2 linked regions of the Starkeya sp. ORNL1 genome follow. The protein of the gene in region 1 interacts with the protein of each later gene in a pairwise test. Links are inferred from orthologs where the notes say so. Each region holds a gene or a part of one and is shown in the gene's direction. Other genes may lie near its edges.

Region 1 (3,332 bases):
TCAGCGCCGCCGCGCTCGGCATGGCGGCGGTCGCGGCGGCGCTGGGCTCGCTGTTCTTCCTGGTGCGGCTCGCCGGTGCGGCCTATCTGCTCTATCTCGCCTGGAAGCTGTGGACCGCGCCGACCGCGCTCGGCCACGCCGCGGAGTTGCCGGAAAGCGGCTCGGCCTTCGGCCTGTTCGGCTCCGGGCTCGCCATCTCCATGGGCAACCCCAAGACCATGGCGTTCTATCTGGCGCTGCTGCCCACCATCATCGACCTGCCACGCCTCACGGCGGCCGGCTTCGCCGAGCTTTCCGTGATCATCGTGGTGGTGATGGCGCTGGTGCTCGGCGCCTATGTCGGGCTCGCCCACCGCGCCCGCGACCTCGTCGCCTCGCACCGCGCGGTGCGCTGGATCAACCGCGTCTGCGGCGGCGCCATGGCCGGGGCGGCGGTTGCCGTCGCCACGAAATAAACGCGCATCTGCGCTACAAATAATCCTGTCGTTCCAACGATTCGAGACTTGAGATCATGGCTGATTCCGCGCCTACCCCGACGCCCGAGGATTATGGCGCGCAGTCCATCCAGGTGCTCAAGGGGCTGGACGCCGTCCGCAAGCGTCCGGGCATGTATATTGGCGACACCGATGACGGCTCAGGCCTCCACCACATGGTCTATGAGGTGGTGGACAATGCCATTGACGAGGCGCTCGCCGGCTACGCCACCGAAGTGACGGTGACGCTGAACCCGGAAGGCTCGGTCACCGTGACCGACAATGGCCGCGGCATTCCGACCGACATCCACCCCGAGGAGGGCGTCTCGGCGGCCGAGGTCATCATGACCCAGCTGCACGCCGGCGGTAAGTTCAACCAGAATTCCTACAAGGTCTCCGGCGGCCTGCACGGCGTCGGCGTCTCGGTGGTGAATGCGCTCTCCACCACGCTCGACCTCGTGATCTGGCGCGAGGGCAAGGAATTCAAGATGCGCTTCCGCGATGGCGACGCGGAAGCCCCGCTCGCCATGGTCGGACCGGCGCCGGAAGGCCGCCGCGGCACCATGGTGAGCTTCGTGCCGAGCCCGAAGACCTTCACTCACATCGAGTTCGACTATGCGACGCTGGAGCACCGGCTGCGCGAACTCGCCTTTCTGAATTCCGGCGTGCGCATTGTCCTCACCGACGCCCGGCATGCGGAGGTGAAGCGAGAGGAGATGATGTATGAGGGCGGCGTCGAAGCCTTCGTGCAGTATCTCGACCGCTCCAAGCAGGCATTGCTGCCGAAGCCGGTGGTGATCCGCGCCGAGAAGGACGGCATCTCTGTCGAATGCGCGCTCTCGTGGAATGACGGCTATCACGAGAATGTCCTCTGCTTCACCAACAACATCCCGCAGCGCGACCGCGGCACGCATTTCACCGGTTTCGCCGCGGCGCTGACCCGGCAGATGGTGGGCTATTCCGATCGCTCCGGCATCGCCAAGAAGGAAAAGGTCGATCCCACCGGCGAGGACTGCCGCGAAGGGCTGACCGCGGTGCTCTCGGTGAAGGTGCCGGATCCGAAATTCTCCTCGCAGACCAAGGACAAGCTGGTCTCCTCCGAGGTGCGCCCGGTCGTCGAATCGCTGGTGAACGAGGCGCTCGGCAACTGGCTCGAAGAAAACCCGAACGAAGCCCGCGTGGTGATGCAGAAGGTGGTCCAGGCCGCCGCCGCACGTGCCGCCGCCGCCAAGGCCCGCGCCATCATCCGCAAGGATCCGCTGCTGAACGTCGCCTCGCTGCCCGGCAAGCTTGCCGACTGCCAGGAGAAGGATCCGGCCAAGTCGGAACTGTTCATCGTCGAGGGTGACTCGGCCGGCGGTTCCGCCAAGATGGGCCGCAACCGCGCCTTCCAGGCGATCCTGCCGCTGCGCGGCAAGATCCTGAACGTGGAGCGCGCCCGTTTCGACAAGATGCTGTCGTCCGAGCAGATCGGCACGCTGATCACCGCGCTCGGCACTGGCATCGGCCGCGACGACTTCAATGTCGAGAAGCTGCGCTACCACAAGATCATCATCATGACGGATGCCGACGTCGACGGCTCGCACATCCGCACCCTGCTGCTGACCTTCTTCTTCCGGCAGATGCCGGACCTGATCGATCGCGGCTACATCTACATCGCCCAGCCGCCGCTCTATAAGGTCACGCGCGGCAAGTCCGAGCAGTATCTCAAGGACGAGCCCTCGCTCGAGGGCTACCTCATCACCCAGGGTTTGGACGACTCCGCCCTGGTGCTCGCCTCCGGCGAGGTGCGCACCGGCGCCGATCTCAACGCCGTGGTGGAGAGCGCCCGCTCGTTCCGCGCGGTGATGAACGGCCTGCACCCGCGCTACAACCGCGCCGTGGCCGAACAGGCGGCGCTGGCCGGAGGGCTGGCGCCAGGCCTGCTCTCCGAAGAGGAGCCGGCGACCGCCATGGCTCTGGAAGTGGCGCGCCGGCTCGACCTCATCGCCGAGGAGACCGAACGCGGCTGGACCGGCGAGGCCGATCCGTCCGGCTATCGCTTCATCCGCACCGTGCGCGGCGTGAAGGAAGTCGCCGTCCTCGATGCCGCCTTCGTGCAGTCGGCCGAGGCGCGCCGGCTCGACACCCTCGGCGCCGAGCTCCAGGAAGTGCACGCCGCCCCGGCGACGCTGCGCCGCAAGAGCGCCGATACGCTGGTGTTCGGCCCGCTCGATCTGTTCGACGCGGTGACCGATGCCGGCCGCACCGGCATCAAGCTGCAGCGTTACAAGGGTCTCGGCGAAATGAATGCCGAGCAGCTCTGGGAGACGACGCTCGACACCAATGCCCGCTCGCTCCTGCAGGTGAAGGTGAAGGAGGTCGACGCCGCCGACGACCTGTTCAACCGCCTGATGGGCGACGTCGTCGAACCACGCCGCGAGTTCATCCAGGACAACGCGCTGAAGGCCAGCGTGGACGTCTAGCGGATCCGCTACTATCGGCACGTCATCTGACTCACAATCCCACGTCATGGCCGGCCTTGTGCCGGCCATCTCGGCCTATGACGCACTGCCCGGAATCGAGATCCCCGGCACAAGGCCGGGGATGACGGTCGATTGGGGAATTATCGGGCAGCCTCTCAGGTTGTCATCCCGGCCGCAGCGCAGCGCAGAGCCGGGATCGCGTGACGTCCCGCGCAGCACCTTCGCGCGATCCCGGATCGGCCTGCGGCCGTCCGGCATGACCAAAGTGGGAACGTCTCAAGCAAAGCTCCCCTCCGAAAGTTAAGCCGGCTTCCAGCTGCCTGTGGGCAAGTTGGCATTCCCCATGCATCCTTCAACGGTGGAACGGCTGGCCGCTTCAGGCGGCACGCCCATT
Region 2 (3,656 bases), 2.0 Mb from region 1 along the record:
GCGGGTCGAGCACGACCAGCATGGTCACCGCCGCCGAGACGAAATAGTCGAGCATGGTCGCGCCTTCGGATGGTCCGCCGCTTCCCAACGGTCCTGGATCGAGCACCTGATGGTAAGCGTTATGCGCGGGAGAAATATACCGCTGATATCAATTGCGGATCGGGCGGAAAGCATCGGTGCGATGTCTGCAACCACCGGGTCGGCCACGTCGCGGGAACACGCTTTTTGGATGGTAATATAAGGCCGTTTCGCCACGCTTCCGCCACGTTCCGACGAAGCCGTCAAAACATTCTCATAACATATTGATTTAACAGGACTTCTTGAACCCTCGAAACGACCCCTGCGCTGGCGTGCCGTGGCGGAATCGGCTAGAGAGAGCCGACGTTTCGTAGCTTTGGAAAGTACCCTCCGTGTCCGAATCCGACGCCAGCAATCCAGGGGAAGGTGGTCCCTCGGACATCCGGCCTGTCTCGATCACCGACGAGCTGTCGCGCAGCTATCTCGATTACGCCATGAGCGTGATCGTCTCGCGCGCGCTGCCCGACGTGCGCGACGGTCTCAAGCCGGTGCACCGGCGCATCCTGTTCTCGATGCGCGAGAACAACTACACGCCTGACCGCGCCTACAACAAATCCGCCCGCGTCACCGGCGACACGATGGGTAAGTACCATCCGCACGGCAACCAGGCGATCTATGACGCGCTGGTGCGTCTCGCGCAGGAATTCTCCATGCGCCTGCCGCTGATCGACGGCCAGGGCAATTTCGGCTCGGTGGATGGCGATCCGCCGGCGGCCGAACGCTACACCGAGGTGCGGCTGGCGCGTCCGGCCATGGCGCTGCTCGACGACCTCGACAAGGACACGGTCGACTTCCAGGACAATTATGACGGGCGCGAGCAGGAGCCGACCGTGCTCCCCGCCCGCTTCCCGAACCTGCTGGTCAATGGCGCCGGCGGCATCGCGGTGGGCATGGCCACCAATATCCCGCCGCACAATCTCGGCGAGGTGGTCGATGCCTGCATTGCCCTGATCGACGAGCCGGACATGGAGATCGAGCGGCTGCTCGACCTCATCCCCGGCCCGGATTTCCCGACCGGCGCCCTGATCCTCGGCCGCAGCGGCATCCGCCAAGCATACCTCACCGGCCGCGGCTCGGTCGTCATGCGCGCGCGCGCTACCATCGAGACGACGCGGCGCGAGCGCGAAGCCATCATCATCACCGAGATTCCCTATCAGGTGAACAAGGCGACGATGATCGAGCGCATGGCCGAGCTGGTGCGCGAAAAGCGCCTCGAAGGCATCGCCGAGATTCGCGACGAGAGCTCGCGCGAGGGGATGCGCGTCGTCATCGAGATCAAGCGCGACGCGCAGGCTGACGTCGTGCTGAACAATCTCTACCGCATGACGGCGCTGCAGACCTCGTTCGGCGCCAATATGGTGGCGCTGAACGGCGGCAAGCCGGCGCTGATGACGCTGCACGACCTGCTGACCGCCTTCGTCGCCTTCCGCGAGGAGGTGATTAGCCGGCGGACGAAATTCCTGCTGCGCAAGGCGCGCGACCGGGCCCACGTGCTGGTCGGCCTCGCCATCGCAGTGGCGAACATCGATGAGGTGATCCGCACCATCCGCACCTCGCCGGACCCGGCGACCGCGCGCGATTTGCTGATGGCGCGGCATTGGCCGGCCCATGACGTCGCGCCGCTGATCGTGCTGATCGACGATCCGCGCCACCGCATCGCCGAGGACGGCACCTATCGGCTTTCCGCGGAACAGGCGCGGGCGATCCTCGATCTGCGCCTGCAGCGCCTCACCGCGCTCGGGCGCGACGAGATCGCCGACGAACTCGACAAGATCGCGGTGGAGATCCGCGAATATCTGGAGATCCTGGCCAGCCGGGCGCGCATCCGCAGCATCGTCAAGGACGAACTGCTTGCGGTGAAGACCGATTTCAATACCCCGCGCCGTACCGAGATCGTCGAGGCCGAAGGCGATTTCGAGGACGAAGACCTCATCGCTCGCGAGGATATGGTCGTCACCGTCTCGCACGCCGGCTATGTGAAGCGCGTGCCGCTCTCGACCTATCGGGCGCAGCGCCGCGGCGGCAAGGGCCGTGCGGCGATGCAGACCCGCGACGAGGATTTCGTTACCCGGCTGTTCGTCGCCTCGACGCACGCCCCGGTGCTGTTCTTCTCGTCCAAGGGGCAGGTCTACAAGCTGAAGGTGTGGCGCCTGCCCATCGCCGCGCCGCAGGCGCGCGGCAAGGCGCTGGTCAACATCCTGCCGCTCGATGCAGACGAGCGCATCACCTCGATCATGGCGCTGCCGGACGAGGAGGTGTGGAGCGGGCTGCAGATCATGTTCGCCACCACCGGCGGCACGGTGCGGCGCAACGAGCTGTCCGACTTCACCAATGTGAACCGCAACGGCAAGATCGCGATGAAGCTGGAGGAGGGCGAGGCAATCGCCGACGTCCAGCTCTGCAGCACCGCCGACGATGTCTTGCTGACCACGGCCCATGGCCAGTGCATCCGCTTCCCGACCACCGAAGTGCGCGTGTTCAAGGGACGCGATTCCATGGGCGTGCGCGGCATCGCGCTGGAAGGCGACGACCGGGTGATCGCGATGTCGATCATCCGCCATGTCGAGGCCAACTCCGAGGAGCGCGCCGGCTACATCAAGATGGCCAATGCCGTGCGCCGCAGCCAGAGCGGCGCGGAGAACGGTGTCGAAGAGGTCATCGAGACGGATACGGAAGAAGAGGGCGGGGCCGAGGGCGGCGGCTTGTCGGCGTCGATCGACCAGGCGCGCTATGTCGAGATGGGCGCGGCCGAGCAGTTCATCCTCACCCTCTCGGAGAATGGCTACGGCAAGCGGTCTTCGTCCTTCGAGTACCGCATCACCCGTCGTGGCGGCAAAGGCATCGTCGCCATGGCGGTGAATGACCGCAACGGGCCGCTGGTGGCGTCCTTCCCGGTGGAGGAGAGCGACCAGATCATGCTGGTGACCGACGGCGGCCAGCTCATACGCTGCCCGGTGAACGGCATCCGCATTGTCGGGCGCGGCAGCCAGGGTGTCATCGTCTTCGATACCGCCGACGACGAGAAGGTGGTCTCGGTCGAACGCGTTACCGAGGAAGAAGACTCCGAGGCTGGCGAAGCGGCGGACGAGGCCGCGCCGGAGTAAGCGGCGCGGCCCACATGCTGCAACTTTAATTTGTAGCGCGACGGAACCCGGAGGCGGCCAATCGGTTTGGCCGTCCGTAACGGGGACGTTGTCCGATGCCGACCGTGCTCAATACCACCGTGCCAAAGGTGCCTTTGTGGGGTCACGCCGGCGCGCGCCTGCCTTTGCTGGACGACGAGGCGGCCGCGATCAAGCTGGCCGTGTCGCACCTCACCTTTCGCTATGGGCAATTCACGGCGCTGAAGGGCGTCAGCGTACCCATCGCCGCCAACAAGGTCACCGCCTTCATCGGCCCGTCCGGCTGCGGGAAATCCACGCTTTTGCGCGCGCTCAACCGCATGCACGACCTCTATCCGGACCAGCAGGTCGAGGGCGAGGTCTGGATGGGCGGCGAGAACATTCTCGATCCGTCGGTCGACGTGCTCACGCTACGCCGGCGCATCGGCATGGTGATGCAGCGGCCCACCCCGTTCC

Evidence for each region.
Region 2: the proteins of gyrB (region 1) and gyrA interact in binary tests that used the Escherichia coli proteins (3 or more experiments, as listed by UniProt). The link is inferred for Starkeya sp. ORNL1 from one-to-one orthologs.

What each region holds. Positions count from the first base shown.
Region 1 is NZ_CP048834.1:2,618,561-2,621,892, forward strand. The notes cover bases 210-3,224. They hold gyrB (DNA topoisomerase (ATP-hydrolyzing) subunit B), read left to right. Parts: upstream 210-511; coding sequence 512-2,938; downstream 2,939-3,224. Other genes in these bases: G3545_RS12585 (LysE family translocator), read left to right, coding at 210-455. Also shown: more of G3545_RS12585, read left to right, coding at 1-209. UniProt on the Escherichia coli protein: DNA gyrase negatively supercoils closed circular double-stranded DNA in an ATP-dependent manner to maintain chromosomes in an underwound state.
Region 2 is NZ_CP048834.1:610,839-614,494, forward strand. What follows is about bases 44-3,382. They hold gyrA (DNA gyrase subunit A), read left to right. Parts: upstream 44-410; coding sequence 411-3,182; downstream 3,183-3,382. Other genes in these bases: G3545_RS02985 (MarC family protein), read right to left, coding at 44-55; pstB (phosphate ABC transporter ATP-binding protein PstB), read left to right, coding at 3,278-3,382. Outside these bases: more of G3545_RS02985, read right to left, coding at 1-43; more of pstB, read left to right, coding at 3,383-3,656. UniProt on the Escherichia coli protein: A type II topoisomerase that negatively supercoils closed circular double-stranded (ds) DNA in an ATP-dependent manner to maintain chromosomes in an underwound state.